DNA from 3 places in the Nocardioides sp. GCM10030259 genome. Region 2 is predicted to be linked to each of the others. Evidence: riboswitches for the same ligand, from Rfam matches in the RefSeq annotation. Region 2 holds a riboswitch; each other region holds the start of a gene.
What was found. A riboswitch is a leader RNA that binds a small molecule or an ion and turns the genes downstream of it on or off. The one in region 2 is predicted to bind cyclic di-AMP.
Positions count from the first base shown of each region.

Region 1: it holds a riboswitch for cyclic di-AMP, as region 2 does, so the genes downstream of both, ACFQQI_RS01995 (C40 family peptidase) here and ACFQQI_RS11050 (NlpC/P60 family protein) in region 2, are expected to answer to the same signal.
Region 3: it holds a riboswitch for cyclic di-AMP, as region 2 does, so the genes downstream of both, ACFQQI_RS06720 (transglycosylase family protein) here and ACFQQI_RS11050 (NlpC/P60 family protein) in region 2, are expected to answer to the same signal.

Region 1 is NZ_JBHTDF010000002.1:342,990-353,464, forward strand. It holds gene ACFQQI_RS01965 (response regulator transcription factor) at 1-438, shown strand, start outside; gene ACFQQI_RS01970 (histidine kinase dimerization/phospho-acceptor domain-containing protein) at 431-1,645, shown strand; gene ACFQQI_RS01975 (HAD-IIA family hydrolase) at 1,645-2,460, shown strand; gene ACFQQI_RS01980 (hypothetical protein) at 2,465-5,233, shown strand; gene ACFQQI_RS01985 (ABC transporter ATP-binding protein) at 5,220-6,044, shown strand; gene ACFQQI_RS01990 (ABC transporter ATP-binding protein) at 6,041-6,679, shown strand; cyclic di-AMP (ydaO/yuaA leader) riboswitch at 6,842-6,994, shown strand; gene ACFQQI_RS01995 (C40 family peptidase) at 7,001-7,549, shown strand; gene ACFQQI_RS02000 (hypothetical protein) at 7,556-8,155, opposite strand; gene ACFQQI_RS02005 (hypothetical protein) at 8,356-8,724, shown strand; gene ACFQQI_RS02010 (hypothetical protein) at 8,724-10,073, shown strand; gene ACFQQI_RS02015 (CpaF family protein) at 10,175-10,475, shown strand, end outside.
Region 2 is NZ_JBHTDF010000009.1:15,048-25,522, forward strand. It holds gene ACFQQI_RS11040 (M48 family metallopeptidase) at 1-435, opposite strand, end outside; gene ACFQQI_RS11045 (hypothetical protein) at 432-1,691, opposite strand; gene ACFQQI_RS11050 (NlpC/P60 family protein) at 1,726-2,640, opposite strand; cyclic di-AMP (ydaO/yuaA leader) riboswitch at 2,723-2,918, opposite strand; gene ACFQQI_RS11055 (hypothetical protein) at 3,110-3,316, opposite strand; gene ACFQQI_RS11060 (NYN domain-containing protein) at 3,354-4,619, opposite strand; gene ACFQQI_RS11065 (hypothetical protein) at 4,630-4,893, opposite strand; gene ACFQQI_RS11070 (DEDD exonuclease domain-containing protein) at 4,997-6,793, shown strand; gene ACFQQI_RS11075 (Lrp/AsnC family transcriptional regulator) at 6,907-7,185, shown strand; gene ACFQQI_RS11080 (hypothetical protein) at 7,189-7,800, shown strand; gene trpD (anthranilate phosphoribosyltransferase) at 7,804-8,829, opposite strand; gene ACFQQI_RS11090 (hypothetical protein) at 8,826-9,245, opposite strand; gene ACFQQI_RS11095 (cytochrome c oxidase assembly protein) at 9,256-10,209, opposite strand; gene ACFQQI_RS11100 (heme-copper oxidase subunit III) at 10,275-10,475, shown strand, end outside.
Region 3 is NZ_JBHTDF010000005.1:448,828-459,302, reverse strand. It holds gene ACFQQI_RS06740 (HAD family hydrolase) at 1-435, shown strand, start outside; gene ACFQQI_RS06735 (cation:proton antiporter) at 469-1,689, shown strand; gene ACFQQI_RS06730 (lytic transglycosylase domain-containing protein) at 1,889-3,340, shown strand; gene ACFQQI_RS06725 (PGPGW domain-containing protein) at 3,347-3,745, opposite strand; cyclic di-AMP (ydaO/yuaA leader) riboswitch at 3,881-4,027, shown strand; gene ACFQQI_RS06720 (transglycosylase family protein) at 4,027-4,365, shown strand; gene ACFQQI_RS06715 (aminopeptidase P family protein) at 4,481-5,890, opposite strand; gene ACFQQI_RS06710 (PrsW family intramembrane metalloprotease) at 5,972-7,102, shown strand; gene ACFQQI_RS06705 (dynamin family protein) at 7,129-8,820, shown strand; gene ACFQQI_RS06700 (GTPase) at 8,919-10,475, shown strand, end outside.

The DNA.
Region 1 (10,475 bases), on a different contig from region 2:
CTCGATCGGGTGGTCGGTCTCGACTACGGGGCCGACGACTACCTGGCCAAGCCGTTCGGCCTGGCCGAGCTGCAGGCGCGGGTCCGCGCGCTGCTGCGCCGTACCTCCTCAGCGTTCGCCGGCACGAGCGACGATGCCGTCGACGACGGGCTGCGCATCGACGTCGAGGCCCGTCGGGTCTACGCCGGCGCCGAGGAGGTCCCGCTGACGGGCAAGGAGTTCGAGGTGCTGAGCATCCTTGCCGCGAACCGGGACAAGGTGGTCTCCCGCGGCCGGCTGATGGCCGACGTGTGGGACGAGAACTGGTACGGCTCGACCAAGACGCTGGACGTCACGATCGGTCGGTTGCGCCAGAAGCTCGAGAGCGTGGGCGTGACCGATCGGGTGGTGGCTGTCCGGGGCGTGGGGTTCCGCCTCGAGGGCTCACCCGATGCGTGAGCGCCTGACAGCTGCCTTCATCATCCTCACCATCGTCCTGCTCCTCGGGGCCGGACTGGTGCGGACCTTCGTGTTGCGCGACATGGTCCGCGAGCAGGTCGCCGGCCAGCTGGACCAGCAGGCCAGCCTCGTCGCCGCGATCGTGGCCGACCGGCAGGCCGCCGGCGGGGCCGTCGACGAGGAGATGCTGCAGAAACTCGTCGGCCCCGACGACCGGCTGGTCCTCGCCGTCGGCGACTCCGAGATCGTGGTCACCGGCGAGGACTACGAGGACGACGACGGCGACGACATCTCGGCGACCGCCGTGGTCGACGGCGCCGCCGACACGACGGTGACCGTCAGCGAGCCGTCGTCGGTGGCCAACGACGTCGTGGGGCGCGACCTCGGGTCGATCGCGGCGCTCTTCCTGCTGATCGCCGTCGTCGCCGGCCTGGCCGGCCTGGTCATCGCCGCGCTGCTCTCGGCGCCCTTCCAGAAGCTCGCGGTCGCCGCGGCCGCGCTCGGCCGGGGGCGCTTCGACCTGGACCTGCCGGAGACCCGCATCCCCGAGGCCCGCGCGATCGCCAACGCGCTGCGCTCCAGCGCGCTCGCCCTGGAGGACCGCGTCCACCGCGAGCGGGCGTTCGCCGAGCACGCCTCCCACGTGCTGCGCACCCCGCTCACCGGCATCCGGCTCGAGCTCGAGGACCTCTCGATGCGCGACGACCTGCCGGAGGACGCGCAGGAGACCGTCACCCGCTGCCTGGCCCGCGTCGAGCAGGTGGCCACGGTCGCCGCCGAGCTCGTCGAGATCACCCGGCGCGGCAGCCTCGTGGTCGGGGCGGAGGTCCCGCTCTCCGAGCTCTCCACCCAGCTCGCGCAGCGCTGGGCCGACCGGCTCGCCGCCCGCAACCGCGCGCTCACGGCCGCGGTCGAGGGCGACCTCACGCTGACCTACACGCCGGGACCGGTCGAGCACGCGACGGACCTGCTCCTCGCCGACGTCGTACGCCGTGGCAAGGGTGCGGTCCGGATCGTCTTCCACGGCGACCCCGCGGGGCACCTGCGCATCCACGTGCTGTGCGCCGACCGAACCCCGGAGAAGGACCTCGACGGGGAGAGCCTGGACCGGATGAGCCAGGTCCGCGTGGTCGTCGAGGCACTCGGCGGGCGGGTCACCGGCGACCACCCCGCCGACGGCGTCGACGTCATCCTGCCGCGGCGATAATGCTCGACATGACTCACCGTCCCGTGGAGACCTGGCTGACCGACATGGACGGCGTGCTCGTCCACGAGGAGGTGCCGATCCCGGGTGCGCAGGAGTTCATCGAGGCGCTGAAGGCCTCCGGACTGGCGTTCCTGGTGCTCACCAACAACTCGATCTACACCCCGCGAGACCTGCGCGCCCGCTTGCTCGGCAGCGGCATCGACGTGCCCGAGGAGTCGATCTGGACCTCTGCGCTCGCGACGGCGCAGTTCCTCGACGAGCAGCGACCCGGCGGCACGGCGTACGTCGTGGGCGAGGCCGGCCTGACCACGGCCCTGCACGACGTCGGCTACGTGATGACCGACCGCGACCCTGACTACGTGGTGCTGGGGGAGACCCGCACCTACTCGTTCGAGGCGATCACCCGCGCCATCCGGCTGGTCGCCGCCGGCGCCCGGTTCATCGCGACCAACCCCGACCCGAGCGGGCCGAGCCAGCACGGGATGCTGCCCGCGACCGGGTCGGTCGCCGCGCTGATCAGCACCGCGACCGGGCGCACGCCGTACTTCATCGGCAAGCCGAACCCGCTGATGATGCGCAGCGCGCTCAACCGGCTGGAGGCGCACTCGGAGACGACGGTGATGATCGGCGACCGGATGGACACCGACATCATCAGCGGTCTCGAGGCGGGGCTGCGCACCGTGCTGGTGACGACCGGGTCCACCCGTCCCGACCAGGTCGAGAGGTTCCCCTACCGGCCCACCCGCGTCGTCGACTCGATCGCCGACCTGGTTCCCGAGATCGGTGGCGGGAGCGCTCCCACGTCCGTAGTCTGACGCCGTGACCAGCGCCCCCGCCCGTGCTCGGCGCGGGGCGCTGTGGCGGGCGGCGCCGCTCCGCCTGCTGCGGACGCCGGGCTGGCTGCTGCTGGTCCTGGTCGCGGCCACCCTCTTCGTGGCGTCCGTCGTCGCGCCGCCGATGTTCGCGGCGACCGCGCGCGCGACCGCGCTCTCCGACGGCCTGCGCGCTGCGGCGGGCGCGCCGTACGGCTCGGAGTCGGCCGACCTGCGGGTGACCTGGGACGCCGTTCTCCTTCCGGAGGGCGAGGCCGTCGTGATGGAGCGGCTCGCTGCGCTGCGCGGGTACGGCGACCCCGTCCTGACGGCGGCCGGCAACGGGCAGAACCGTACCCGTCGCGCCGTGGTGGAGGCCGACGGCCGCAGGGCCGGGTCGGAGATCTGGTACCGCGACGGCGCGATCGAGGCGATCGGCGGCGACGAGGACGCCGACGGGGTCTGGCTCGCCGAGGACGTCGCCGCCGACCTGGGGGTCGAGACCGGCGACGTGATCCGGCTCGGCCTGGTCCCGACCTTCCTGATCGCCACGCCGCCGTCGCTGGTCCGCACGAAGGTGGCCGGCACCTACGAGACCGCGCCGGGCTCCGCGCTCCCGAAGGCGATCGCCGACGACCCCGACGCCGACCGGTGGTTCGTGCCCTACGACCCCGACGACCCGAGCAGGAAGACCCCGCTGGCGATTGCCGGCCGCGACACCTTCGACCGGCTGGTGCTCAATGCCGGGGAGATACCGCTCTACCTCGCCGAGCTCCCGCTCGACGCCGACATCAGCCCCGACGACGCGGCGGCAGCGGTCACCCAGCTCCAGCGGCTCGGCAACGACGCGTTCGACTCCCGCGCGGCGCTCTACCGCGCGCTGCTCGGGACCGAGCCGGAGGGTGGAGCCGAGCTCAATGTGCTCACCGGACTGCCCGACATCGCGTTCGAGACCGACGGGACCGCCCGCACCGCCCGCGAGCAGGTGCGGCCGTACGCCGTCGCCGGCCAGGCGCTCGCGGCCGCGTTGCTGGTGGCCGCGTGGGTGCTGCTGGGCCGCAGCCGACGGCGCGAGCAGCTGCTCGTCTCCGGGCTCGGCCTGAGCCCCGGCCAGCTCGCCGCCCTGGCCGGTCTGGAGATGCTGCCGGTCGCGCTGCTCGCCGTACCGGCCGGGCTCGGGCTGGCCTGCCTCGGCGTGCTGACCGCCGGTCCGCCCACCGACACCGGCCTCGTCACCTCGACCGGCGACCTCGTGCGCGCGGCGGTGGCCGCGGGCATCGGGCTGGCGCTCGTCGTGGCGACCGCGGCGCTGTCCGCCGTCGGCACCGACAGCCTGGCCCGGCTGTCGCTCCTCGGCCGGGGCCGTCGCGCCGTGCCGTGGACGGCGGCGCTGCTCGCGGCCACGGTCGCCGTCGCCGTCGCGGTCTTCACCGTCGACGTCACCGACCGGGCCGAGGCGCCGCTGACGATGGCCCTCCCCGTGCTGGTCGCAGGGTCGGTCGCCGTGCTGGTCGCCCGCGCCGTCGGCTGGCTGCGCTCGCGCCGGCCGGCCCGCACCCATCCCGGCCGGCCGCGCTGGCTGGCCACGCGCCGTACCGGCCCCGTCGTCCGCGAGGTCACCGCCCTCACCGCCGTCGTCGCCGTGGGCCTCGGGCTGTTCGCCTATGCGCTCACCGTGCACCGCGGGATCGACGAGGGAGTCGCGGACAAGACCGCGGCCCTGGCCGGTGCGGCCACGACGATCCAGGTCGCCGAGGACTTCCGGGGTGGCGGGATGAAGGGCCCGCGTCGTACGGCGGTGCTGTCGACCCCGCCCGCTGAGGGCACCTCGATCGTGTGGCGGCGCACGGTGGCGCTGCCGCCCGCGTTCGGCGACAACCCGCTGATGGCCGTCGACACGGGCTCGTTCGCCGCGGTCGCCGACTGGGGCGGCTCCGGCGACCTCGACGCGGGCCGCGACCTGCTGCCGAGGCTCGACCGCGAGGCCAAGGGCCTCCCGGTGCTGCTGTCCGGCGACACCGACCTCGACGCCGGGGACCACGGCACGCTCGACTTCAGCGGCGAGTTCCAGATCCCGTTCGAGGTCGTGGGGGTCGTCCCGGCGTTCCCGGGATCGGAGACCGACACCGGCGCCGTGACGGTCGTCGCCGACACCCAGCGGCTCTTCCGCCTGGTGTTCCCGACGGTGCACCCCGGCCGCCGCGGTGCGTCCAGCGGCGACGCCGGGGTCTTCAGCTCCGAAGTGTGGTCGGCGGACCCCGCCCGGGTGCTCCGCCGCGGCCTCGCCGACGCCGGCGTCGCGACCGACGGCGAGGTCACGAACCAGACCCAGGCGCAGATCGGGGGCGGCCTCGTCGCCGCGACCTGGGCCGCCGGCTACGTGCTCGCCCTCGGCGTCGTCGTCCTCGTGCTCGCCGTCGCCGGTGCGCTCGTGCTGGCACTGCGGCTCGCCGACCGCGACAGCGTCTCCGACGTGCTGCTCGCGCGGATGGGCTGGCGCCCCTCGGAGCTCGCGCGCTCGCGCGCGTGGGAGGTCGGGTACGCCGTCGCCACGGCCGTCCTCGCCGCCGTCCTCGCCTCGACCGTGCTCGTGCTGCTCCCCACGATCATCGACGCGACCGCCACCATCCCGCCGCTCACCCGCCCGCGACCCGGGCTCGCGGACGTCGCCGTACTGGTCGGGGTGCTCGTCGCGACCGTCCTGGTCGCCTGGCTGCTCGGCGCCTGGCGCGCCCGGCGCCGACACCCCGCGGAGGTGCTCCGTGCCGGCGTCTGAGACCGTGGCCGCCAGTTGCGAGGACCTCGTCAAGGTCTTCCGCTCGGCGACGGGGGAGACCCATGCGCTGCGGGGGATCGGACTCGAGGTCCACCCGGGCGCGCTCACGGTCGTCGCAGGACCGTCCGGCTCGGGCAAGAGCAGCCTGCTGACCCTCCTCGGCGCGCGCGACCGGCCGAGCGCCGGCCGGCTCGCGGTCCTCGGCAGCGACGTCGTCGTCGCGTCGACCCGCCAGCTCCGCGCGCTGCGGCGATCGAGGATCGGGTTCGTGCCGCAGCGGTCGTCGCTCGGCGTCTTCCCGCACCTGCGCGCGGTCGACCAGGTGCGCCAGGTCGGCGCCTGGCGCGGCGCCGCCGACGGTGCGTACGACGCGCTGGCGGCCGTCGGCCTCGAGCACCGGGCCGACCACCTGCCGGCCGCGCTCTCCGGCGGCGAGCAGCAGCGGCTGGCCGTGGCCGTCGCCCTCGCCGGCACGCCGAGCCTGATCGTCGCCGACGAGCCCACGGCCGAGCTCGACCACGCCAACGCCGACCTCGTCGTCGACGCGTTGCTCGTCGCCGCCGCGGCCGGCGCCGCGGTCGTGATCAGCAGCCACGACGAGCGGATCATGCACCGCGCCGATCGGCTGCTCCGGCTCCGGCACGGCGTGCTCTCCAGCGAGACGACCCGTCGCGACACCACCGCCGTGATCGACGCGACCGGCCGGCTCCAGCTGCCGCCCGCGCTGCTGGACCTCTTCCCCTCGCGGCGCGTGATCATCGAGGACGACGGCGACGGCGTACGCCTGCGACCACCGGAGGTGTCCGAATGAGCGCCCTGGAGATGGCCGCCGTCCGGCACGGGTACGGCGCCGGCACCGGCCGCGTCGAGGTGCTCCACGGCGTCTCGCTCGTCGTCGCGCCGGGGGAGCTGGTCGCGCTGGCCGGGCCGTCGGGGTCGGGCAAGACGACCGTGTGCCACCTCGCCGCCGGCATCGAGCGGCCCGAGCACGGCACGGCGACCCTCGGGGGCAGCCCGACCGCCGATGTCGCCGACTGGTCGCGGATCGCGGTCGTGCCCCAGCAGCACGGGCTGCTGGCGGGGCTCTCGGTGCGCGACAACGTCACGCTGCCGGCGCTGCGCGCCAAGGTCGACCCGGGGGCGGCGTTCGCGCGTCTCGCCGAGGCGCTGGACATCGGGGAGTTCGCACACCGCGGGGTCACCGAGACGTCGCTCGGCGAGCAGCAGCGGGTCGCGGTCGCGCGGGCGCTCGTCCTCGCGCCCCGCCTGGCGATCCTCGACGAGCCCACCGGGCACCAGGACGACGACCACGTCGGCCAGGTGATCGGCGTGCTCGCGGACGCCGCCCGCGTCGGATCCGCGGTCCTCGTCGCGTCCCACGACCAGCGGATCTGGGAGGTCGCGGACCGGGTCGTGCGGCTCGACGAGGGCCGGGTCCTCTCCTGAATCACACGCGCGCGACTATGTGATCTGCGTCCGGTTTGCGGCGATGGAGGGTTGGTTCACCCGACCAGGTGGGTAGCGTCGTTGACGATTGCACCAGCACAGCCGGTCCCGGGTACGCCGAGTCCTGCCCGTCCGTGGCACCGGTCCACCTTGGTCGCGGCCGGACCGCGACCGACGATCGAACACACGGGCAGGAGTGGGGGACCCACAGGTTCTTCGCGGCCACACGGCCGCTCGGGGTGAAGCCGCGCCAGCGCGGCCGGGCACCTTCCTGCCCGAACCCGACAGCTCACCTCACAGGCGTGGGGAGGAACCACGCACATGTCCACAGCACTTCCTACTGTCCTGCGCTCCTGTACCCGCGCGGGTGCCCGCGTCATCGTCAGCGGCGCCCTCGCGATCGGACTGCTCAGCACCGCACCCATCTCCGAGGCACACTCGGCGACGACCGACCAGGTGAAGCGCGAGCGCCAGGACAAGCCCAAGCGCAAGCCCAGCCGCGTCGAGGTCGCGATGCGCACCGCGGTGGCCCAGAAGGGCGATCCGTACGGTTACGGCGGCGCCGGCCCGAACCGCTTCGACTGCTCCGGCCTGACGTACTACAGCTTCCGCCGGGCCGGCTTCGGCGGCATCCCCCGCACATCGGCCGCACAGGCCGGCTTCACCCGGCACATCCCCCGCTCGGCGATGCGACGCGGCGACCTGATGTTCTTCACGGGTGGCGGTGGCGTCTACCACGTCGGCGTCTTCGCGGGCTGGTACCGCGGGCACCGGATGGTGCTGCACTCGCCGTACTCCGGCACCCGGGTGCGCACCGACCGGGTGTGGTCCAACTCGTGGTTCGCCGGGACGCTCCGCGGTCGGGGCTGACCCCGGTCAGCGCCAGGCGAAGGAGGCAAGGCTGGTGGCGATGACCTCCTCCCGCTCCCGGACCGGAATGGTCGGGAAGAAGAAGAAGTTGATCGTCGTCTGGTAGCCGTCGTTGACCGTGCCGAAGGACTCCGCGTGCTGGCCGCCGGTCTCACCGCTCAGGTGGTACCAGTCGACCTCCCCGATCTGGACGGTGTCCAGGACCTTCGGCTTCGGGGTCGGCGCCGACTTCAGCGCGTTCCTGGTCAGCTCCGCGAGCGGGAGATCAGGAGCGGCCGCCGGCATCTCGATGGCCGTGAGCGTGGCCGAGGAGGTGCTGTCGGGACCGGTGGCGCCGGACTGCAGGTCGATCATCGCCTCGTCCTTCGTCCAGCCCTCGGGGACGTGGAGCTCCGCGTTCGGGAGCTCGAGGAGCGGCCCGGACGCGGGGGCGACCGTCGACGAGGGTTCCTCGCTCGGAGCGGGAGACTCCGAGGCCGACTCGGATGGCGATGCCGACGGTTCGTCGGCGCCGCCGGGCTCGTCGCCGCCGCAGGCCGCGAGTGGCAGCAGCAGGGCCGCGATCGTGGCGGCGAGGGCCGCGCGGGCCTGGAGCGGGTGAGCCACGCGGGGCCTCCTGGGTCCGAGAGTCGCCGGATTCGACGGTGTCACCCTAGCCGCGCCCGATCGTTGTGAAACCTGACCGACCGGTGGACGGAGTCGGAGGTTTCAGCACCGCCCGGTCGGGGCAGTCCACCGGCGAGGAACGGAAGGCGCGCGAAGCGCCACTCGGGGGAAGGGCGACACACGCAATGGGACCGATTGACGTGCTGACGGTGCTGGGGCTGCCGGAGGCCCTGGTGAACCAGTGTCGGGAGATTCTCGACAACCATGCGAGCAGCATGAAAGAGGCCAGCCCCATGCAGACAGGGGCCGGCGTGTTCGGAGGATCCACGCATGGTGCCCAGATGGGGCACCACACCAACGTCGCGCACCAGCACGTGGTCGACGCGCTGAACCAGATGGCCGCCGGACTCCAGGGCTATGCCACCAACCTCAACGACTTCGTCCGGGACCTCAGCGAGCGCGACTTCGAGGCCGCCGCCGCCCTGACGCCGTCGCGCAGGCGCGAGCTGCTCGACGCTGGCACCAGCCTGAACTCGCACGACCTGCACAACGACGGGGGGACGGACTGATGGTGGTCGGACCTCAGGTCGAGCGGCTGCGCCAGGCCATCGGCGGCGCGGACGAGGAGAACGTCAACAGTGCCGCCACCGAGTGGATCAAGTGCAGCACGCTGCTGCGCGACATCGGCACCTACCTGGAGGGCGCCGGGTCGACCGTCGGCTGGGCGGTCGGTGGCGAGACCGGCCCCGCCGTGCAGAAGGCCTTCGCGACGTCGTCGAAGGCGCTGAACGCCAAGGCCGACGTGCTGACGGAGGGCTCCAGCGCGCTCATCGACGCCGGGGCCGCGGTCAAGGCGGCCAAGGATGCCGAGAAGGGCACCAAGGACATCTCCCAGCCCACGCCGTTCCGGGCGTCGGGGCCGAACCCGCCGCCGGAGGACCTCCAGCGGGAGGCGCAGAGCAAGGGGCGTGAGCAGGCAGCGGCCCAGGCGTACGCCGACCAGGAGGAGAGGGCGCGCGCCGCGGCCGACGCCTTCGAGAAGTCGCTCGAGAAGTCGACCGAGACGATGAAGAAGATCCACGGCGAGCCCGACCCGCCGCCGCCCCCGCCGCCCTCGACCTCCGGCTCCGGCGGCGCCGGCAGCATGCCCTCGGGCATGACCGGCAGCGCCGTCGGCGCGCCCGGAGGCGGCAAGGGCAGGCCCGGGGACGGGGTCATCGGCACCCCGGTCTGGGAGCCCGGGCTCGACCCGGCCTGGGAGCCGACCGACGGACCCGGCCATGCCGGCACCCCCGGTGGCGACGGGCCCGGAGGGACGCCGGGATCGGTCCCCGACTTCGCGTTCACGCCCACGCCCGTCGACGCCACCGTCACGGGCACCGGCGGGACGGCCGGCTCCGAGGGCCTCTCCGGCTTCGGCACCATCGGTGCCGGCACGGCGGGCGCCGTCGGCGGCGGCGCGGCCGCCGGCGTGATCGGCGCCAAGCTCACCGGTGCGCTCAAGGGCGGGCTCTTCCCGGGTGGCTCGGCCACGGCCGGACGCGGTACGGCGTCGAGCGCCGTCCGCGGCATCGGCAGCACGGCGCGCGCCGGTGCAGCCGGAACTCTCGGCCGTGGCGCGGCGGGCGCCGCCGGCGCCACCGGACGCGCCGGCACCGCCGGAGCGACGGGCCGCGGCGCAGCCGGTGCCACCGGGCGCTCGGGTGCAGGCGCGGCCGGTCGCGGCGGCGCCGGCGCCACCGGACGATCGGGCTCCTCGGGCCGCGCAGGCGCAGGCGGCCGCGCCGCCGGCGGCGCCGGAACCGGCGGTCGGAGCGGTAGCGCCAAGGACGACGAGAAGGGCCGCAAGCGCGAGCTCTTCGACGCCGGCGAGGACTGGGTCGACGACGAGGGCGCAGCCCCCGGCGTCCTCGACTGAGGGCACCTGCCCGGTCGTTGTCCACAGATCGCTGATCGGGTCTGTTTCGCGGAGCCTGTCGGCGGAGAGACTGGCGGCAAGGATCCAGCTCGGGGGAGCCCATGGCACTGACCCATCCGGCGCCGCGCCGTACTCAGGACGGCGTTCGCGGCGCGCACGGTGAGCTCGTCGAGCAGCTCGACCAGCACGTCCGCGAGCTGGTGCGCCGCGAGGGCGTCGACCCGCAGCGCGACCCGACGCTGGTGCGGCGGATCGCGGAGGACGTGGTCCGCGACCACGACGAGCGCAGCCTGACCGGCCTCGTCGCCCCGGTGCCCGACGTCGGCGCGATGGTGGGCGAGCTGGTGGCCCGGGTCTCGGGCTTCGGGCCGCTGCAGCAGTTCCTCGACGACCCCACCGTCG
Region 2 (10,475 bases):
CACCACGTCGGCGGCGAACCCGCTCCACGCCTGGTTGCTCAACCCGTTGTCGAGCGCCCGCTGCCGCAGCGCGATCGAGAACGGCAGGGTGCACACCCGGCCGATGACCACGACCAGGACGACGGCGAGCACCACGCGGACCCACCACCAGCCGGGCAGCCGCCCGACGAGCCGCTGCCCCCACCGGCTGAAGCCGAGCACGCAGGCGACGACGAGCGAGACGGCGAGGGAGGCCCAGCTCAGCACGCGCGACCACCGGGCGTAGTCCTCACCGCGCGCGATCTCGTCGGGAGTGAAGACCGACAGCGCCGACGCCGGCCCCGGCGTTCCGCCGGGCACGGGCTGCCACGGCACCAGGAGCGCGGCCAGGAGCAGGAAGGCGACGCCGCCGACCACGGCGACGACCACGGCCACCCGGCGGTCAGGAGCGCTCATGCGGCGAGGTCCGTCAGGTAGTCGCGCCACTCCCCGGTGAGTCCCGCGACGGTGAGGCCGGTCGTGGAGGTGAGCGCCGCGTCGACGTCCCGGCCGCGGTCGACGGCCCTGTAGAACGCGACGAGCGCGTCCTCCCCCGCGGTCTCGGCGACCAGCCGGCACGCCAGCCAGGCGCTTTCGTACGTCGCGCCGAGCCGGGGCGTTCGCGCCCCGAACGCCGCGGCGTCGGGCAGCGCGCGCGGCGGGCCGGACCGGCGTACTGACTCGATGATCTGCGCCGCCGAGCGCTCGATCGGCAGGCGGACGTCGCGCAGGGCGACGTAGTCGGCGAACCCCTCGAGCAGCCAGAGCGGCGACTGGCTGTCCCACGCGCCGGTCGCCACGTGGGTGGCCTCGTGCGTCATGACGACCTGCGCGCCGGTGGGGCGGAGCCCGCCGAAGATGTCGGGGTTGACGAAGACGTGCACGGCCGACTGCGGAGCGGCCGAGCCGTCGGCGGCGGTCGTCACCGCGGCGATCTGGTCGTAGTCGCCGTCCGTCGCGAGGAGCGCCTCCTCGAGCGCCGGGGCCGACTCCGGGACCTCGACCACCAGACCGCGGCGCCAGTCCGGCAGCACGCGGCGCACGGCCGGCGCGGAGGCCTCGGCGCGCGCCGCGTAGCGGTCGGCCTCCCCCGCGCCCTCGGCGACGAGCACGAGAGTCGAGGGCGTACGCCGTACGTCGACCGGGCCGGAGAGCCAGACCGGCGAGACCCGACGTACGCCGCCGAAGCCGGCCAGCGCGACCCGGTCGTCGTCGGCGACCAGGTGGGCGGTGACCTCGGCCCGTGCGGAGACCGTGTCGAACCCGCGGAACCGCCAGGTCACGTCGACCGCGGCCGTCCATGCGCCGTCCGAGGTCGGCGCGCCGTCGTCGTCGACGTAGCGCGCCGTGAAGTCGGTGACCCGCAGCGCCTCGGCGTTCGCCACCAGGTTGCCGAGCACGTCCGCGGCGCCGCTGTCCCCCGCGGGCGCGAGATCACGCGCGGCGTCGGCGTCGCGATCGCGCACGGCCTGCTCGAAGGCCGCCAGGGTCGTGGCCGCGTCGGTCGGATCGACGTCCGGCCGGGCGGACTGCGGCGTCGGCGCGACGTAGGTGTCGTCGCGGGTGGCCGCCCAGCCGACGAGGGCGGCGCCGACCAGCAGACACAGCGCAAGGCCGGCCACCCACCAGCGTGGGCGACCGGCCTGGCGTGGCTGATCGGGGGTGGTGCTCACCCGGGCATTCTGCCGTCAGGTGCCAAGAGCTGGATCAGCCGGGACGCACCGCGCCGGTGTACGGCATCGAGTTCACCGCGGAGACGACGACGCCGGTGCCGGGGTTGGCGGCGTGCACGATCATCCCGTTGCCGATGTACATGCCGACGTGGCTGATCGGGCTGTAGTAGAAGACCAGGTCGCCCGGCTGGAGGTCGCTCATCGAGATGTGCGGGCCGGAACCGTACTGCGCGCTCGACGAGTGCGGCAGCCCGACGCCCGCCTGCCCCCACGCCATCATCGTGAGGCCGGAGCAGTCGAAGGCGGACGGGCCGGCAGCGCCGTAGACGTAGGAGTCGCCGACCTGGGACATCGCGTAGGCGATCGCGGCGGCGGCGCGGCCGGAGGCAGGCACGTCGGACGGGACGCGCGAGACACCGCGGGAGAGGATGTCCTCGCGCTCCTCCTCCTCGAGCTCGTCGAGGAGGCTCTGGGCCTCCGCGAGCTTCTTGTCGACGGTCTCCTTCTCGGCGGCCAGCTTCTTCTCGATCTCGGCCACCTGGGCGGCGCGTCGCTCGGTCGCCTCCTGGCGGATGCCGAGCGCCTCCGCCTCCGTGGCGTACTTGTCGAACAGCTGCGTCTGGAGGTCGTTGAACGCCGACATCGTCGAGAGCTGGGCGAGGAAGGACTGCGGGTCGTCGGAGACGACGACCTGGCCGACCGTCGAGAGGCTCTCGCCCTCGTACTGACGCACGATCGAGTCCTGCACCTGGGCGCGGACGTCCTCGAACGCGTCGTCCTGGCGGTCCTGGTCGGCGCGCAGCGACGTGAGGTCGCGCTCGAGGTCCTTCAGCTCCAGGTGCGCGTCGTGGTAGCGCTCCTGGGCCTGCTCGGCCTCGTGGTAGAGCGTGTCGACGCGCTTCTGCACGTCATCGATGTCCGGCTCGGCCTGAGCGGGGGTCGAGGGCATGAATCCGACACAGGCGATCATGGCGCAACCCGACAGGACGGTGACGAGTCGCTTCCGGCTCTTCTGCACGAGCGGGCGGTCTCCTTTGGCACGTCGTACGCCTACCGGGTGAGCTGACGGATTCGGGCACGACATTTGCCCTACACCGGTCCGGTCCCGGCACGAGTGCCGTCGCCCTCCCGGTGATTCACCCCTGGTGACGGGCGGACCCGGCACCGATGGTTCCCCGGCTCCGGGTCCCCGACGGATCGAGAGCCCGGACTCAGCGCGGTGGCCGCCCAGATCCGACTGATCCACGTCCGGCCACCTGAGCGACTGAGGTTAACCATCAACCCCCTCGTCGCCAAACCCTTGATCGGCACAGGCTGGGTATTTTTGACGCGTTTCTGCCCCGAGGGCACCAATCCGGCCCCGAGAACGCCTCAGCTGTCACAGGGATCACACCAGTCACAGGGTCCGGCGTTTCGGGTCACGCCGACTCCACGTGCGGCGTGTCGACGGCCCGGACCAGTCGCAGGGGTGGCACCAGCCCGCCCTCCGCGAGCAGGTCGAGTGCCTCTCGCTCGTCGTCGTCGAACGTCAGCTCGGGTGGCGGGCCGAGCAGGACGGTGACCACGCAGTCGTGGCAGTGCAGCCCGCGGACCTCGCAGGTGTCGCAGTCGATTCTCGTGCTCATGCAGACGACGGTGACAGGGACCACCGACAGTGGGTCGTCAGCGGCTCATGAGCGCGATCAGCGCGTCCGGGTCGACGACCCGGGCCCCGTCGCGGGCGACGTCCTCGGCGACCGCCCGGTCGGCGGTGACGACCACCACGACTCGCCCCGCGGGCTCGACGGCGACCAGGTCGCGGACGACGTCGTCCGCGATCACGCCGCGCGGGCTGTAGAGCACCCGGACGCCGCGCGGTGCGACGACCGGCGGGCGGTGGTCGGTCTCGGCGGCGTCGAAGACCAGCGTGGTGTCGGCGCCGGTTCGTGCCACGAGCGCGGCCAGTCCGCCGGCGAGCCGGTTGCGCTGCGCCTCGAGCGACGAGCTCGGCCAGGCCCGCTTGCTGACGTTGTAGCCGTCGACGACGAGCCGCGACCGGGGCATCGCGAGCAGCTGCTCGAGGAGGGCCGGGTTGCCCGCGTCGAGCGCGCCGGCAGCGCTCGTCGTACGCGACCCGGACGCCGCGACCTCGGCCTCCACGCGGTCGGCCGGCGCGCCCTCGACGGTGGGCAGCGCGAGCTCGCGCCGCAGCCCCGAGGCGGCGTCGATGACCGTGTCGAGCAGCAGCTTCGCCCGCAGCGTGACCTCGTCGCGGTCGGACCGCGCGACCCGACGCGCCTGGGTCTCCTCGGCTTCGCGGCGCTCGACCTCGGCGCGGAGCCGGCGGTTCTCCTTCTCCAGGTTCGTGACGCGGTCCTCGACCTGGCCACGCAGGGTGGTGAGCTCCTCGGTCGCCCGCTCGGCCTGGGCGCGGGCCTCCCGCTCGGCCGCGCGGGCCTCACCGACCTTGCGCCGCAACGAGGTGTGCTCGGCCTTGTGCTCGTCGGCGCGGGCCCGCTGCGCCTCGCGCAGCTCGCGGACGGCCTGCTCGGCCTCGGCCAGGCGGGAGCGCAGCCGGGTGAGCTCGCGCTCGCGATCGTCGCCGGCGCCCTCCGCGACCCGCTCGACGCGGCCGGCGAGCAGCTCGTCCCACCCGTCCGGGCGGACCAGCCACAGGCGGGCAGCCACCGACGCGTCGTCCCCGTCGTCGGGCTCCGGCCGGGCGGCCACCTGCACGCCGACCCGCTCGCGCAGCTCGTCGTCGTCGAGCGCCGCGACGATCGCGCTCGCCCCGAGGCGGGCGCGGCGGGCCGGGGCGAACGACGCGACCCGTCGTACGGCGGCCGGCAGCGACGGCACGTCCGGCAGCACCTCCGCCGTCTGCGCGACGACGCGGGTGCGGACCGGCTCGGGAAGCCCGGCCAGGGCCAGGGGCTCGGGGGTGGACACGACGACTCCGTCAGCTCGTCTCGAGTGGTGTCTCGAGGGGTGCAGCGTCGTGCCGGTCGACGACCTCGATGGCGTCGGAGCGCCCGCACCAGCGGCAGGTGACCTGCTCGACCGACTCGGCGAGCAGCCGAGTCTCCTCGACCCGGTGGTCGCCGGCGAGGTCGAAGTGCCAGAACTCGGTGGTGCGGCGGGTGCTGGTCACGTCGAAGCGGGTCAGGTTGCCGCAGGCGCCGCAGCGCCACCGCTGCCCGGCGTCGGGGATCGTCACGGACATCGCACACCTCCTGCCCCACGAGATCAGCGTGGTGCCCCACCCTACGGTGGGTGCCCCGCGCGCCGCCGCCGGATTGTCGGTGGCCGCATCTAGCGTCGCGGACATGACCACCAGGCAGGCCGCCTCCGGCAGCCGGAGCGATGCGACGGGCTGGGAGGCCCAGCGCAGCTTCGACGAGCTCGGCCGCCCGCTGCGTGACATCACGTTCTGCGTGGTCGACCTCGAGACCACCGGCGGGTCCGCCGAGGGCGGCTCGATGATCACCGAGATCGGCGCGGTGAAGGTGCGCGGCGGCGAGCTCCTCGGCGAGTTCCAGACCCTGGTCAACCCCCGCGCCGAGATCCCGGCGTTCATCGCGGTCCTCACCGGCATCACCAACGGCATGGTCGCCGACGCCCCGTCGATCGAGTCGGCGCTCCCGGCGTTCCTCGAGTTCGCGGCCGGCTGCGTGCTCGTCGCCCACAACGCGCCCTTCGACGTCGGCTTCCTGCGCTACTTCGCCGAGCAGCAGGGCCGGCCGTGGCCGACCTTCGAGGTCCTCGACACGGCGCGCCTGGCCCGCCGGGTGATCACCCGCGACGACGCGCCCAACTGCAAGCTGTCCTCGCTCGCGAAGGTGTTCGGCTCCACGACGACGCCCAACCACCGGGCGCTCCAGGACGCCCGGGCCACCGTCGACGTGCTGCACGGCCTCATGGAGCGCCTCGGCGGGCTCGGCGTGCACACGCTCGAGGAGCTCCAGACGTTCTCGTCGCGGGTCACCACCGCGCAGCGCCGCAAGCGCCACCTCGCCGAGGGCCTCCCCCACGCCCCGGGCGTCTACCTCTTCCGCGACGAGCGCGAGCGGGTGCTCTACGTCGGCACGTCCCGCGACCTGCGCACCCGGGTCCGCTCCTACTTCACCGCCTCGGAGACCCGGTCCCGGATGGGCGAGATGGTCGGCATCGCGAGCGCGGTCGACGGCATCGAGTGCGCGACCTCGCTGGAGGCCGAGGTCCGCGAGCTGCGGCTGATCGCCGAGCACAAGCCTCGCTACAACCGGCGCTCCCGCTTCCCCGAGAAGGTCCACTTCATCAAGCTGACCCGCGAGGCGTGGCCGCGGCTGTCCATGGTGCGCCGCGTGCTCGACGACGACGCCGACTACCTCGGCCCGTTCTCGTCGAAGAAGGCCGCCGAGAAGTGCCTCGCCGCGCTCCACGACACGTTCCCGATCCGGCAGTGCTCCGACCGGCTGCCCAAGGCCGCCACCAAGTCCGCCTGTGTCCTGGCCGAGATGGGCCGGTGCCTGTCCCCGTGCGACGGCAGCGTCGACGAGACGGCGTACGCCGCCGTGGTGCGCCAGCTGCGCGACTCGCTGCTCCGGCGGCCCGACGAGGTGGTCGAGGCGATCAACGCGCGGATGACCGAGCTGGCCGACGACGAGCGGTTCGAGGAGGCGGGCGTGCACCGCGACCGGCTCGCCGCCTTCGTGCGGGCGGCCGCCCGCTCCCAGCGGCTCGCCGCGCTCACGCGGTGCCCCGAAGTGGTCGCGGCGCGCCGCGAGGACGACGGCCGGTGGGCGGTCCACGTGGTTCGCCACGGCCGGCTGGCGGCCGCCGGCGTGATCCCGTCGGGGGCCGACGCCCACGCCTATGTCGCCACGCTGCGGCAGTCCGCCGAGACGGTCCGCCCCGGACCCGGCCCGGTGCCGTCCGCCACCGCCGAGGAGACCGAGAAGGTGCTGCGCTGGCTGGAGTCGCCCGGTATCCGCCTGGTCGACGTCGACGGCGAGTGGACCTGCCCGGTGGCCGGCGCGACCCGCCACCTCGCCGTGCACGACGCGGTCAACCAGTCCCGGCTGTCGCTGGTGCCCTTCGCGGAGCGTCGCGGGCTCACCACGGTCCACCAACCGGCCAGATGAGCGAGGACGCGTCAGCGGACTCGCTGATGGTGGTCGAGCGAGCCGCGCGACCGAGCCTGCGAGGTCGCGACTGGCGTGTCGAGGCCCGGCCCCGGCCGAGTAGTGTCCGTCCCGTGATCACCGCCATCGTCTTCGTCAAGGCCGACGTCGCCCGCATCCCGGAGGTGGCCGAGGCCATCGCCGCGCTCGACGGCGTGAGCGAGGTCTACTCGGTGACCGGCCAGATCGACCTGATCGCGCTGGTGCGCGTGCGCAACCACGACGACGTCGCGTCCGTGGTCGCCGAGCGCCTCAACAAGGTGCCCGGCGTCACCGCCACCGAGACGCACATCGCGTTCCGCACCTACTCACGCCACGACCTCGAGTCGGCGTTCTCGCTCGGCCTGGACTGACGCGTGTCGTGGCTCGACGCCATCGGGTGGGTCGGCAGCGGGCTGCTCGTCTTCTCGCTGCTCCAGGCGCGCGTGCTCCGGTTCCGCGCGCTCAACCTCGTCGCCTGCCTGGTGCTGGTGTTCTTCAACGCGATGATCGGCGTGTGGCCGATGGTCGCGATGAACGTCGTGCTGGCGGGCATCAACATCTACTTCATCGTCCGCCTGCTCGGCGAGCGCCATGACGAGCGGGCGTTCGACGTGCTCGAGGTCGGACCGAACGACGACTACCTCCGCCACGTGCTGCGCGTGCACGGCGCGGACATCCTGAGGTTCCAGCCCGACTTCCTGTGGGACCCCGACCCCGACGCCGACCACGCGTTCATCGTGATGCACGGCGACGAGACCGTCGGCGTGGTGCTGGTGCACCGCGAAGGCGACGTCGCGCAGGTCTGCCTCGACTACGTCACGCCGAAGTACCGCGACTTCACGCCGGGCGAGTTCGTGTGGCGGCGCAGCGGCCTCCTCAACGACCTCGGGGTCCGAACGGTGGCCACGCCCCCCGGCATGGTCGGCGCCTACTACGACCGGGTCGGGTTCCGCCGCTCCGGCGACCAGTTCGTCCTCGACCTCTGACGGTCAACGTGCGCTGGCGGCCACCCAGCGGTCCAGGGTCGCCTTGGCGGCCCCGGAGTCGATCGCCTCGCGGGCCCGGTCGATGGCGGCGGCGAGGGCCTCGGCGGGCTCGGCCGTCGGGTCGTCGTGGACCGCGAGTGCCGCACCGGCGTTGAGCAGTACGGCGTCGCGCACCGCGCCGGCCTCACCCTCGAGCAGGCGGCGTACGACGCCCGCGTTGTGCGCCGCGCCGCCACCGCGCAGCGCCTCGGTGGTGCCGCGCGGGAGGCCGAGGTCGGCCGGGTCGACGACCGACTCGCTCACCTCACCGGCGTGCACGCGCCACACCCGCGAGGTGGTCGTGGTCGTGAGCTCGTCGAGCCCGTCGTCACCACGGAAGACCCACGCGTCGACGCCGCGGCCGGCGAAGACGCCCGCCATCACCGGCGCGAGCCGGACGTCGGCGCAGCCGATCGCCTGGGAGCCGGCGCGGGCCGGGTTGGTGAGCGGGCCGAGCAGGTTGAACGTCGTACCGATGCCGAGCTCGCGCCGGGCCACGGCCGCGTGCCGCATGGCGGGGTGGAAGGTCGCCGCGAAGCAGAACGTGATGCCCGCCTCCTCGGCCACGGCCGCCACCCGCTGCGGCGCGAGGTCGAGCCGGATGCCGAGCTGCTCGAGGACGTCGGCCGAGCCGGACTGCGAGGAGGCCGAGCGGTTGCCGTGCTTGACCACGCGGGCGCCCGCGCCGGCCGCGACGATCGCGGCCATCGTCGAGATGTTGACCGACATCGAGCGATCGCCGCCGGTGCCGACGACGTCGAGCAGGCGGCCCGGGATGCTGAGCGGGGTGGCGACGGCGTACATCGCCTCGACGAGCCCGAGCACCTCCTCGGCCGTCTCACCCTTCGCGCGCAGGGCCACGGCGAAGCCGGCGACCTGCACGGGCGTGGCCTCGCCGGAGAGCATCTCCCGCATCGCCCACGCGGTCTGCTCCGCGCTGAGGTCGGAGCCGGCGACCAGGGCGCCGAGGACCTCCGGCCACCTGGTCACGTCGTGGCGGGCACGTGGGAGCGCAGCAGCGAGACGACCGTCTCTGCGAGCTGGATCGGGTCCAGCGGGTGGGGTACGGCGGCCTCGGCCCGCGACCAGGTGGCCAGCCACGCGTCCTGCGGGCGGCCGGTGAGCACCAGCACCGGCGGGCACTGGTAGATCTCGTCCTTGAGCTGCTTGGCGATGCCCATCCCGCCCGCGGGGACGGCCTCGCCGTCGAGGATCGCGAGGTCGATGCCGCCGGCGTCCATGTTCTGGATCACGACCGGCTCGGTCGCCACCTCGACGTACTCGAGCTCCGGAAGGTCCGGGTGCGGCCGGCGGCCGAGGGCGAGGATGACCTGCTGGCGGGTGTTCACGTCGTCGCTGTAGACCAGCACCCGCAGCGGGGTGGTCCGTGAGGTCGAGTCGGTCACGCCGCGGACTCTACCGCTCGGGGTCGGTCGCGCGAGCGGCTGCCGCCCGTTCGCGCGCCTCGAGCCGGTCGAGGCGCCGATCCTCGCGCTCGGCCTCCTTCATCGACTGGCGGACCCACTGGACGAACAGCACCCCGAAGAGCACGAGCGCGATCAGGTCGCCGGAGCCCCACAGGATGCCGCCGGCGAGGTGCTGGTCGTCGGCCGGGTCGGGCAGCCACGCCCCCATCGGCCCGTCGTGGAGGCCCGCGTAGTGCTCGCCCGCGATGACCTCCTCCTGGCCCATGATCGTGACGCCGAGGAAGGCGTGGAACGGCAGCGTCAGGACGACCAGCAGCATCCGGAACGGGTAGCTCACCTTCCCCGGCACCGGGTCCACGCCGACGATCGGCCAGAAGAAGAGGCAGCCCACCAGCACCAGGTGCAGGTGCATGGTCTCGTGGAGGTACGTCGACTCGAGCGTCGCGGGGTACCAGCCGCTGTAGTAGAGGACCCACGGCGACGTGATGTAGAGCAGCAGCGTCAGCGGCGGGAACGACAGCACCTTGGCGACCCGCGAGTGCAGGACGGCGAGGAGCCACCGGCGCGGCCGGCCGGGGAGCGTGCGGAGCGCCAGCGTCACCGGGGCGCCCAGCGCGAGGGCCATCGGCACCAGCATCGACAGCACCATGTGCTGCACCATGTGCACGCTGATCAGGGTCTCGTCGTACGCCCCCAGCCCGGAGGCGGTCGCGAAGTAGAAGAGACCCATGCCGACCGGCACGAACGCGATGGTCCGGCCGACCGGCCAGCGGTCCCCGCGGCGGCGGAGCGCGACCACTCCCCAGATGTAGAGACCGGCGATCCAGACGGTCAGGATGAACGCGACCGGCTGCAGCGACCACCCGGTGAGGACGGTCCCGAGGGTGAAGCGGGGAAGGTCGGCACCGGCGTCCAGCACGGTCCCGACGGCGGGGATGAGCACGTTGTGAACTTTATGACGGCGAAACGCAGGGGGTCGGGGTGCCCTCCCCGAGCGGTCACGACATAATGACGACCGTGGCGACAGCAACAGCGATTCCGGCCTCCCGTCTGCACGGGCACCACGACCGCCCGAGCATGGTCTCGGTGGGCACGATCATCTGGCTCTCGAGCGAGCTGATGTTCTTCGCGGCCCTGTTCGCGTCGTACTTCACGATCCGGGCCGTCAGTCCCGACCTGTGGGCCGAGAACACCGAGATGCTGAACGTC
Region 3 (10,475 bases), on a different contig from region 2:
GAGTTCGTCCGCGCTCTCAGCCACGACCTCTATGCAGTCCCGCCGGAGGCCGTGGTCGGCACCCTCATCGACTACGACTACGAATCAGGGGCGGAGGGCCCGGCCCTGCGTCGGTCCACCCGTCTGATCGGCGACGCGAACGAGGGAGCGGCCAAGGTCAGGAACATCCAGACCTTGCTCGGCCGACGGCCGATCGTTGCGGCAGGCAACTCCGGCGGGGACCGGGAGATGCTCGAGTGGGCCCGCGCCGGCGCCGAGCCGTCGCTGGCCCTCCTCGTCGACCACGACGACGACGAGCGTGAGTTCCGCTACGAGAGCCGGGCCGGGTCGTTCGCCGAGACCGAGTCGATCGTCGATGTCGGTCGCCGGTCGGGCTGGACCGTGGTCAGCATGGCCAACGACTGGAACGCCGTCTTCCCTGCCAGCCAGGGGTAGTCGGGGCGTCCATCACCTTGGGGGGACTGTCGCGTGGACCTCGAGACCGGACTGCGGGCGCTCCTGGTCGTGTCCGTCGTGTCGGCGGCTGCGCCGTTCGTGTGTGCGCTGCTCGCCAGGCTGCGGATCCCCCAGGTGGTCGTCCTCATCGTCGGAGGGGTGCTGATCGGCCCCGAGGTCCTGGGGTTGGCGGAGCAGGACTCGATCACGCTGGTCGCCAACGTCGGGCTGGGATTCCTGTTCCTGCTGGCCGGGTACGAGCTCGAGCTCGGACACTTCCGGGAGCGGAGCGGCCGACTCGCGACCGCCGGGTGGCTGACCAGCGCCGCCGTGTCGGTCGCGGTCACCGGGGTGCTGGCAGCCAGCGGCTTCGTGCACGCCTTCGTCCCGGTCGCATTGGCCCTCACCACCACGGCGCTGGGGACGTTGCTCCCGATCCTGCGCGACAACCACATGCTGGAGGGGTCGCTCGGACGCTTCATCATGCCCGCCGGCGCCGTCGGCGAGTTCTTCCCGATCGTCGGCATCGCCGTCTTCCTGGGTTCCAAGGGTCGCCTGTACGGCCTGCTGTCGCTCGTCGTGATGTGTGCAGTGGCGCTCGGCCTCGCGTGGCTGCCGCGGCTCGCCCGGCTCGACCGGATCGGAGCGATCTCCCGGCAGCGCGAGAACACGACGTCGCAGACCACGCTACGGCTGACCGTGATGCTGCTGTTCGGACTTCTGGTGTTCGCCAGCGACTTCGGGCTCGACGTGGTGCTCGGCGCCTTCCTCGCCGGGGTGGTCCTGCGCCGCTGGGCCCCGGGTGACGTGGAGGCGCTGGAGGGCAAGCTCGACGCAGTCGGCTACGGGTTCTTCATCCCGGTGTTCTTCGTCTCCTCCGGGATGGGCCTGGACCTCGACTCGATCGCGGAGGCGCCGGCTCGGCTGGTGGTGTTCTTCCTCCTGCTGCTGGCGGTGCGTGGGCTCCCGTCGCTCGTCCTCTACCGCCGCGACCTCGCCGCGCGCGAGCGGGTGCAGATGACACTGCTGACCGCCACGTCGCTGCCGCTGCTGGTGGCGCTCTCGGAGGTGGGGCTGGCGAGCGGCGAGATGCTGCCCGAGAACGCCGCCGCCCTGGTCGGCGCGGGCGTCCTCTCCGTGATGGTCTTCCCCGGCCTCGCGGTCGCCCTCGACCGTCCTCGATCTGAGCACGACACGCGGGTCCCGTTCCCGCGCCGCGACGACGGCGAGACGACCCCGTCTGGACCGGCCTGATCGGCGCGTCATCCATTTGCGGTACGACGTCCGCGGGCGAGCCGGGACCGTCCCGGTCTTTCGGGATGCTGAACGGCAGGTGGATACTTCACGTTGTGGCCTCTCCCGGGCGACCGGAGGAGGCAACATGGGTACCCCCTTCTCGGGGACGAGGTCCCGACAACACTGGACAGACGAGAGCATGCGAACGATCCGAACCTTGAGGCTCCTGGCGACAGGGACGCTGGTCGCCGTGTGCCTCTCCGTCCCGGCGCACACTGCGGGCACGCTCGTTGCCGCTCCGGCCGAGGACGACACCACCGTCGACGCGCTGCCGGATCCGATCGTCTCTCCGATGCCCATCGTGCCGTCGCTCGACGGGCCGGTGGCCGCGGGCCGGATGGTCCGGCGGCCGGTGCTCGCTCGCTCCGCGGCGACCGACCCGGGAGTCGTGCCGAGCCTCGCGCTCTCGGCGTACCAGCGTGCCGCGGCCGTGATCGCCGAGGTCGACCCCGACTGCGGGCTCACCTGGACGCTGCTCGCCGCGATCGGGTCCATCGAGTCCGACCACGGACGCCACGGCGGCTCCGTGATGGGTGACGACGGCGTCTCCGACCCGCTCATCCTCGGACCCCTGCTGAACGGCGAGGGGGCGGTCGCCGCCGTCGCCGACACCGACGGGGGGCTGGTCGACGGCAACCAGCGCTGGGACCGCGCGGTCGGACCCATGCAGATCCTGCCGTCGACGTGGGCGACCATCGGCGTGGACGCCGACGGCGACGGCCTTCGCTCCGCCGACGACATCGACGACGCGGCCCTGGGCGCGGCGGTCTACCTCTGCGGCGCCCCCGGCGACCTCACCTCACCGCGAGGGATGCGCGTGGCGCTGCTGCGCTACAACCCGTCGACGTCGTACGCCAACGCGGTGGTCGATCTCGCGCGCGAGCTCGAGAACGGGTCCGGCCTGCTGCCGGGCCTCGACACCGTGGCGCTCGCGTCGCCGGTGCTCCCGGTGGCCGACCTCCTCCCCACCGGTCCCGAGCACGAGGGCCGCGACGGACCGAAGACCCAGCACGAGGCCGACGACCCGACCGAGGGCCAGACGGACGGCACGAAGGACGGCCCGAAGGGCACGGGAGGCCGGGGCGACCAGGCCGACGAGCCCGACGAGGCGGACAGGCCGGCCAAGCCCGACATGGACAGCAAGGGCGGGAACGACGGCGGCAAGGACGATCCGCGTCCGCCGTCGACGCCGGCGAAGTCGCCGGCGAAGTCGCCGGCCCCGGCGCCGCAGCCCGCACCGGACCCGGCTCCCGCCCCGACGCCGTCCCCGACTCCGACGCCCACCCCCGAGCCCGAGCCGGAGCCCGAGCCGGAGCCGGAGCCCGAGCCGGAGCCGACGACCCAGGTGCTCACCGGGGCGCTCACCAACCGCGGCACGGAGACAGAGCCGTCCTGGTACGTCGGTGAGGTCCGGGTGGATGTCGGCGATGCCGAGATGCTGGCGACCCAGGCGCTCGCGGACTTCGACGGCGACGGGACGACCGAGACCAACGCGATCGAGCTCGCCGGGCTCGTGGACACCGCGGTGACGTTCACCGCGTCGGTGCCCCCCGAGGGTCAGCTGCCGGTGGTGCTCCGGATCGGGGAGCTCGCCTACCGGAGCGAGTGACGGCGCTCAGAGCACCGTCTGCGTTCCGACCAGGGCGGTGATCGCCGAGGTCAGCGCTGTGCTGCCGGCGATGAACGCGCCCGTCCCCAGGACGCCGACCGCACGACGCGTGCGCGTGGCCCCGGGAGGGAACACCGCCGTGCGCAGGCGGGCCAGGCCGCTGCCGAGAGCGTGGAGGACCCGTCGTGCCCACGCGTACTCGAGTGCCAGCAGCGCGAAGCCGAGTGCGATCACCACGAGCCCGGGGCCGGGGAGCACCAGCATCGTGGTGCCCGCGAGGACGATGAGCGGACCGCCGACGGTGACCAGCACCTTGACGGCCACGGCGCGCACCGGACCGGCCTCGGACCACTGCTCAACGCGGGTCAACAGGGCGTGGGCTCGCGGTGAGAGTGAGTGCGCCATGATCCGAGGGTCCCAGCCCGGCCTGAGAGCGACCTGAGTCGCCGCCGGTTTGGATCCCTGCTCGCCCCGACCTACCGTCGTGGGGGTCCCGGCACTCCGGGACCGTCCGTCGTCACGCCGAGCCCTGTCCGGCGGCGGTCTGAACCGACAGCACCAGGACAGGGACGGGGGACCCACGTCTCCGGGTCGTCCGACGACCCTTGGGGTGCAGCCGCCACGGCGGCCGGGCACGACTCCGCCCGAACCCGACAGCTAACTCCGCAGGCGTCGAGGAGATCACCATGCGCATGCGCACTCTTGCGTCCGCGGCTGCCCTCACGGCGGCCACGCTGGCTCCGGTCGTCGCCGTCCAGGCGCCGGGCGAGGCCGCCACGAAGCGCACCTGGGAGCGGTTGGCCCAGTGCGAGTCCGGTGGCCGTTGGCACATCGCCACCGGCAACGGCTACTTCGGTGGCCTGCAGATCAGCCCGAGCACCTGGCGGGGGTACGGCGGACGCCACTTCGCCCGACTGCCGCACGGCGCCACCAAGGGCGAGCAGATCGCGATCGCCGAGCGGATCAAGCGCGGCCAGGGCTGGGGTGCCTGGCCGGCCTGCTCCTCGCGGATCGGCCTTCGCTGAGCCCGTCGTAGCTGTAACGGGGTGTTAGGGCGACTGCCGACCCGGTATGACGGGTCCGCAGCTGCCACAACACCCCGTTACAGCTGGTGGGCGACCCCGGACAGGCGTGGACGGGTCAGCCGCGCAGGCGGCCCATCCACTCCTCGACGTCGGCCGACGTGCGGGGGAGTGCGGCCGACAGGTTCGTCGAGCCGTCGGCCGTGACGAGGATGTCGTCCTCGATGCGGATGCCGATGCCGCGCAGCTCCTCGGGGACGAGCAGGTCGTCCTCCTGGAAGTACAGGCCCGGCTCGACGGTGAGCACCATGCCCTCGGCGAGCGTGCCCTCGGCGTACGCCTCCGGCGCCGCCTGACCGCAGTCGTGCACGTCCATGCCGAGCATGTGGCTGGTGCCGTGGAGGGTCCAGCGGGCGTAGACGCGGCTCTCCGGGTCGAGCGCCTCCTCGACGGAGACCGGCAGCAGCTTCAGGTCGGCCAGGCCGTGCGCGAGCACCTCCATCGCGGCGTTGTGGGCGGCCCGGAAGGGAACGTCCGGCCGCACCGCTTCGATGCCGGCCTGCTGCGCGGCGTACACGAGGTCGTAGAGGTCGCGCTGCAGGTCGGTGAAGCGGCCGTCGACCGGCAGCGTGCGGGTGACGTCGGCGGTGTAGAGCGAGCGGTTCTCGACACCCATGTCGAGGAGGACGAGCTCACCGGGCGTGATCGGGCCGGTGTTGTCGATCCAGTGCAGCGTGGTCGCGTGCTTGCCGCCGCCGACGATCGAGTCGTAGCCGATGTCGTTGCCCATCGCCCGGGCGCGACGGAAGAACGTGCCCTCGATCCAGCGCTCCCCGAACTCGAGGACCCGGTCCCACTCGCGGACGGAGTCCTCGAAGCCGAGCGTGGTGACGTCGCAGGCCTCCTGGAGCTGCGCGACCTCCCAGTCGTCCTTGACCAGGCGCAGCTCGGAGGCGACGCGCGCGAAGTCGGCGTCGCGGGTCTCGTCGGCCGCGACCATCCGGTCGACGTGGTGGGAGATCCCCCGCAGCACCCGGGTCTTGCCGGTGCCCTGCAGCGCATGGTCGAGCTCGTCGATGTGCCGGACCTCGACGCCGAGCGAGTCGGACATCTCCTTCAGCGACGGCCGGCGGCCGACCCACAGCTCGCCGTACTGCCGGTCGCGGAAGAACTCGTCGGTCTCGCGTGAGGAGCGCGGCCGCGCGTAGAGGACGGCCTCGGCGTCGGCGATGACCAGCACGGCGTCGCTGGTCTGGTTGCCGGAGAAGTAGGTGTGGGCGGTGTCGGGCCGGAACCGGTAGTCGGTGTCGTTGGCGCGCACCTTGAACGTGCCGGCCGGCAGGACAAGCCGCTCGCCCGGGAACGCCTCGGCCAGCCGCTGCCGGCGCTGGGCCGCGGGGCCGGCGACGTCCGCGCGGGGGAGGTCGAGCTCGCGGTCGCCCCAGCCCTCGCGCATGAATGCGGCGTACGCCGCCGGGACGGACGGGTCGTGGGACTCCGTGCTGGGCTCGGTGGTGTGGTCGCTCACGCCGCCACTGTACGCCGAGGGGACCGTCGCTCCACGTCCGCGCGATCGGCTCCGAGGGAGCGCCACCGATAGGCTGCCGCCATGTCCGGACCCCGCCGTGCCAACGCCGCCTCGTCGGTCGCGTTCACGGTGGTCGTCACGCTGCTGGTGGTCGTCGGCGCGCTGGTGATCCTGGCGATCCTGGCGCTGTCGGGGGCGCCGCGGAGCGTCGTCCTGGCCACCCTGCTCGCGGCCGTGCCGGTCGGCCCGATCGTCGCCTGCTACCTGTGGCTCGACCGCTACGAGCCCGAGCCGCGCTCACTGCTCGCGGCGGGCCTGCTGTGGGGCGGGTTCGTCGCCACGGCCGCCGCGATCGTGTTGCAGGGCATCGGTGGCGTGATGGCCGGCTTCACCGAGGGGCAGACCCTGGAGGTCGTCGCGCCGGTGACCGAGGAGGCGTCGAAGGGTCTCTTCCTCATCCTCCTGCTGTGGTGGCGCCGGGCCGAGCTCGACGGCGTCCTCGACGGCATCGTCTACGCCGGCATGGTCGGCGTCGGCTTCGCGTTCACCGAGAACATCCTCTACCTGGCCGCGGCGTACAACGGCACCGACGGACTGGGCCCCGGCGGCATCGAGGCGGTCACGACGACGTTCGTGCTGCGCTGCGTGATCAGCCCTTTCGCGCACCCGCTCTTCACGACGTTCATCGGCATCGGCGTCGGGCTCGCGGTCAGCTCTCGCGGCGCCGGGCGCGTGGCATGGCCGCTCGCCGGGTACGCCTGCGCCGTGGTCGCCCATGCAGTCTGGAACACCTCGACCGCCTACGGCCTCGGGAACTTCGCGCTCGCGTACGTCGTGCTGATGGCCCCGGCCCTGATCTCCGTGATCTGCCTGGCGGTGTGGTCGCGGCGCTCGGAGCAGCGGATGCTCGCGTCGGCGCTCTCCGACGCAGCCGCCCGCGGGCTGGTGCCCGCGACGGACATCGGCTGGGTCGTGAACCTCGAGGCGCGCCGTCGCAGCCGGGCCTTCGCCCGTGAGCGGGGCGGTCGCGCGGGCGAGCGTGCGATGCGCGACTACCAGCAAGCAGCCATCGAGCTCGGGTTCCTCCACTACCGTTACCTGCGAGGCACTCCGCCGCCCGACTATGCGGCGCGCGGTCAGCAGTTCCTCGAGAGGATCGACGCGCTCCGGCCGTCGATCGCCTTCCCCGGACAGGTGGTACCCACGAAATGAAGGCGTCCGCCGATGGTGACTCCCGCATGCTCACCGCGCTCGTGCGTCTGCACGACGCGCTCCAGGCTGCGCCGCTGCCTCTCGACGTACCCGGCGTGGCGCAGCTCAGGGACACCCGCCAGCAGCTGATCGACCAGCTCGAGGACTACGTGCTGCCCCGGCAGATGACCGTCGAGGCGCCGCTGCTGGCGGTGGTCGGCGGCTCCACCGGCGCCGGCAAGTCGACGCTCGTCAACTCGCTCGTCGGTCGGCGCGTCACCAACCCGGGCCTGCTGCGCCCGACGACGCGGTCCGCGGTGCTGGTGCACCACCCCGACGACGCGCAGTGGTTCGGCCAGGACCGGCTGCTGCCCGACCTGGTCCGCGTCCACGAGCACTCCGACGACCGGCACGCCCTGCAGCTGGTCCCCGCCGACACCATGCCTCCGGGTCTCGCGATCCTGGACGCGCCCGACGTCGACTCGGTCGAGGAGGCCAACCGCGTCCTCGCGCGACAGCTGCTCGCCGCGGCCGACCTGTGGCTGTTCGTCACGTCCGCGGCGCGCTACTCCGACCAGGTCCCGTGGGAGCACCTCAAGCAGGCCGCCGAGCGGTCGACCGCCGTGGCGATCGTCCTCGACCGGACGCCGGCCGACGCCGTACGCACCGTCGCCGCCCACCTGGCCCGGATGCTCGCCAGCCGCGGGCTCAAGGACTCCCCGCTCTTCACCGTCCCGGAGTCGACGGTCTCGCCCGAGGGGCTCCTCGACGCGTCGGCCGTCGCCGACGTGCGGGCCTGGCTGGACTCGCTCGCCGAGAACACCGACGCCCGGTCCGCGGTCGTCCGGCAGACCCTCGACGGCACCGTCCGCTCCCACGCCCGGCAGGCCCACGTGATCGCCGACGCGGTCACCCAGCAGGTCGCCGCCGAGGCCGCGTTGCGCGAGGCCGCGACCGCGGCGTACGACGAGGCCACGAAGCGCGCCGTCGCCGCCGCGACCGACGGCTCGCTGCTGCGCGGCGAGGCGGCCGCTCGGTGGCGCGAGTTCGCCGGCACCGGTGAGCTGCTGCGGTCGCTCGAGGGCCGCGTCGGCCTGATCCGCGACCGGCTCGTCAGCGCGGTCAGGGGCACGGGCCAGCAGGCCGACCGGGTCGCGGTGGCGATGGAGTCGGCCGTGGAGCTGATGGCGCTCGACCACGCCGAGCAGGCAGCCGCGGCCGCCACGGCCGCGTGGGAGGAGCAGGGCACCGCCGGCTCGCTGCTCGCCACCGACGACCTCGGGCGGGCCTCGCGCGGCCTGCGCCGCAACGTCGAGGGCGAGGTCCGGGACTGGCAGCAGCACCTGACCGACCTGGTGAAGGCCGACGACGCCGACCGGCGTACCGCTCGCTACCTGGCGTACGGCGCCCGCGGGCTGGCCGTCACACTCGCGGTCACCGTGCTCGCCGACAGCGCGCCCGAGGGTTCCCGCGGCGACGCCGAGCTCGGCCGCACCCTGCTGGACGCCGTCTTCGGCGCCGAGGCGTCGGCCCAGCTGGTGCAACGCGGACGCGCCGACCTGGAGCGTCGCGTCACGTCGCTCTTCGACTCCGAGCGCCGCCGTCACCTGGGCCTGCTCGACGGCCTCGGCATCGACGGCGACGCCGCCCGGCAGGTGCGGGACGCGGCCCGACGCGTCGACGACCGCCGGTTCGAGCAGAGCCGCCGCGACGAGGCGCCGCTCACCCAGGAGAAGTAGGAAAGGCCCGATTCCGGGTACAGAGCCCCCCAGGCCCTAGGCTTGGGCCTGCACGACAACACCGGCGACGCCCTGCTGCGGGCAGGTCGAGGGAGAAGATGACGTCCTTGCTCGAGGGGACCGGCCGACTGGTCACCCGCGGTACCGACATCGGTTCCCGCATCGACGGCCTCGACGACGCGGCGCGTGCCGCCCGGGGCCGCATCGACGACGCGATCGTCGACGACTGCGTCGACGTGGTCGAGCGTGCCGCCGGCCGGCTCCGGCTGTCGGCGGCACACACGGTCGTCGGCATCGCCGGCGCGACGGGGTCGGGCAAGTCCTCGACGTTCAACGCGCTGACCGGCCTCGAGCTGTCCGCGGTCGGCGTACGCCGCCCGACGACGTCGTGGGCCAGCGCCTGCGTCTGGGGGCGTGAGGGCGCCGACGAGCTGCTCGACTGGCTCGGCATCCCGCCGCGCCACCAGACCACCCGCGACTCCATGCTCGACAACGGACGGCGCGACCAGCAGGCCGAGCTCGACGGCGTCGTGCTGCTCGACCTGCCCGACCACGACTCCACCGAGGTCTCCCACCACCTCGAGGTCGACCGGCTGATCTCCCTCGCCGACCTGCTCGTGTGGGTCGTCGACCCGCAGAAGTACGCCGACGCCGCGCTCCACGACCGCTACCTCAAGCCGGCGGTCGAGCAGCAGGACATCATGCTCGTGGTCCTCAACCACATCGACACGGTGCCCCAGGAGCGCCGGCAGTCGATGCTCGACGACATCCGACGGCTGCTCGACGACGACGGGCTGGAGCGGGTGCCGGTGCTGCCGGTCAGCGCCCGGCTCGGCACCGGCATCCCCGAGCTGCGTGCGGAGATCGCCCGCCGGTCCGCGGAGAAGAAGGCGACCCGCGGCCGCCTCGACGCCGACCTCCGCTCGGTCGCCGGCCGGCTCGCCGAGGCCAACGGCGACGCCCCGACCCGGGTCGTCGAGCCCGCGCGCGTGGCGGCGCTCGACGATGCCTTCGCGGAGGCGGCCGGCGTGCCCGTCGTGGTCGACGCCGTCGACCGCTCGATGCGCCAGCGCGGCAACCGCGCCACCGGATGGCCGATCCTCGGCTGGATCTCCGGCATGAAGGCCGACCCTCTCAAGCGCCTCGACCTCGACCTCGGCGCGGAGGGGAGCCAGCTCAGCGGCCGCTCCCGCACCGCGCTGCCCGAGGCGACCCAGGTCCAGCGGGCGCGCGTCGACGACGAGGTCCGCACGTTCGCGGACGACCTGACCTCCGGGATGACCCGGCCGTGGGTCGATGCCGTACGCCGGGCCGCCGGCTCGCGCCTCGGCGACCTCGGCGACCGGCTCGACCAGGCCCTGGCCGGCACCGACCTCGGGGTCGCCAGGCTGCCCGGCTGGATGCACCTGGTGCGCGTCCTGCAGTGGCTGCTGCTCCTCGCCGCGCTGGCCGGCCTCGGCTGGACCGGCGCGCTGGCCGGCATGGGCCAGCTCGACGACGCCGACACCCCTCAGGTGGCCGGGGTGCCCGTCGCGCTCCTGCTGCTGGGCGGCGGCATCGTCCTCGGCATCCTGCTGGGCATCTTCGCGCGGATCTCGGTCGCCCGGGCCGCCGGCAACCGGGCGCGCCTGGCCGACGAGCGAATGCGCGACGCC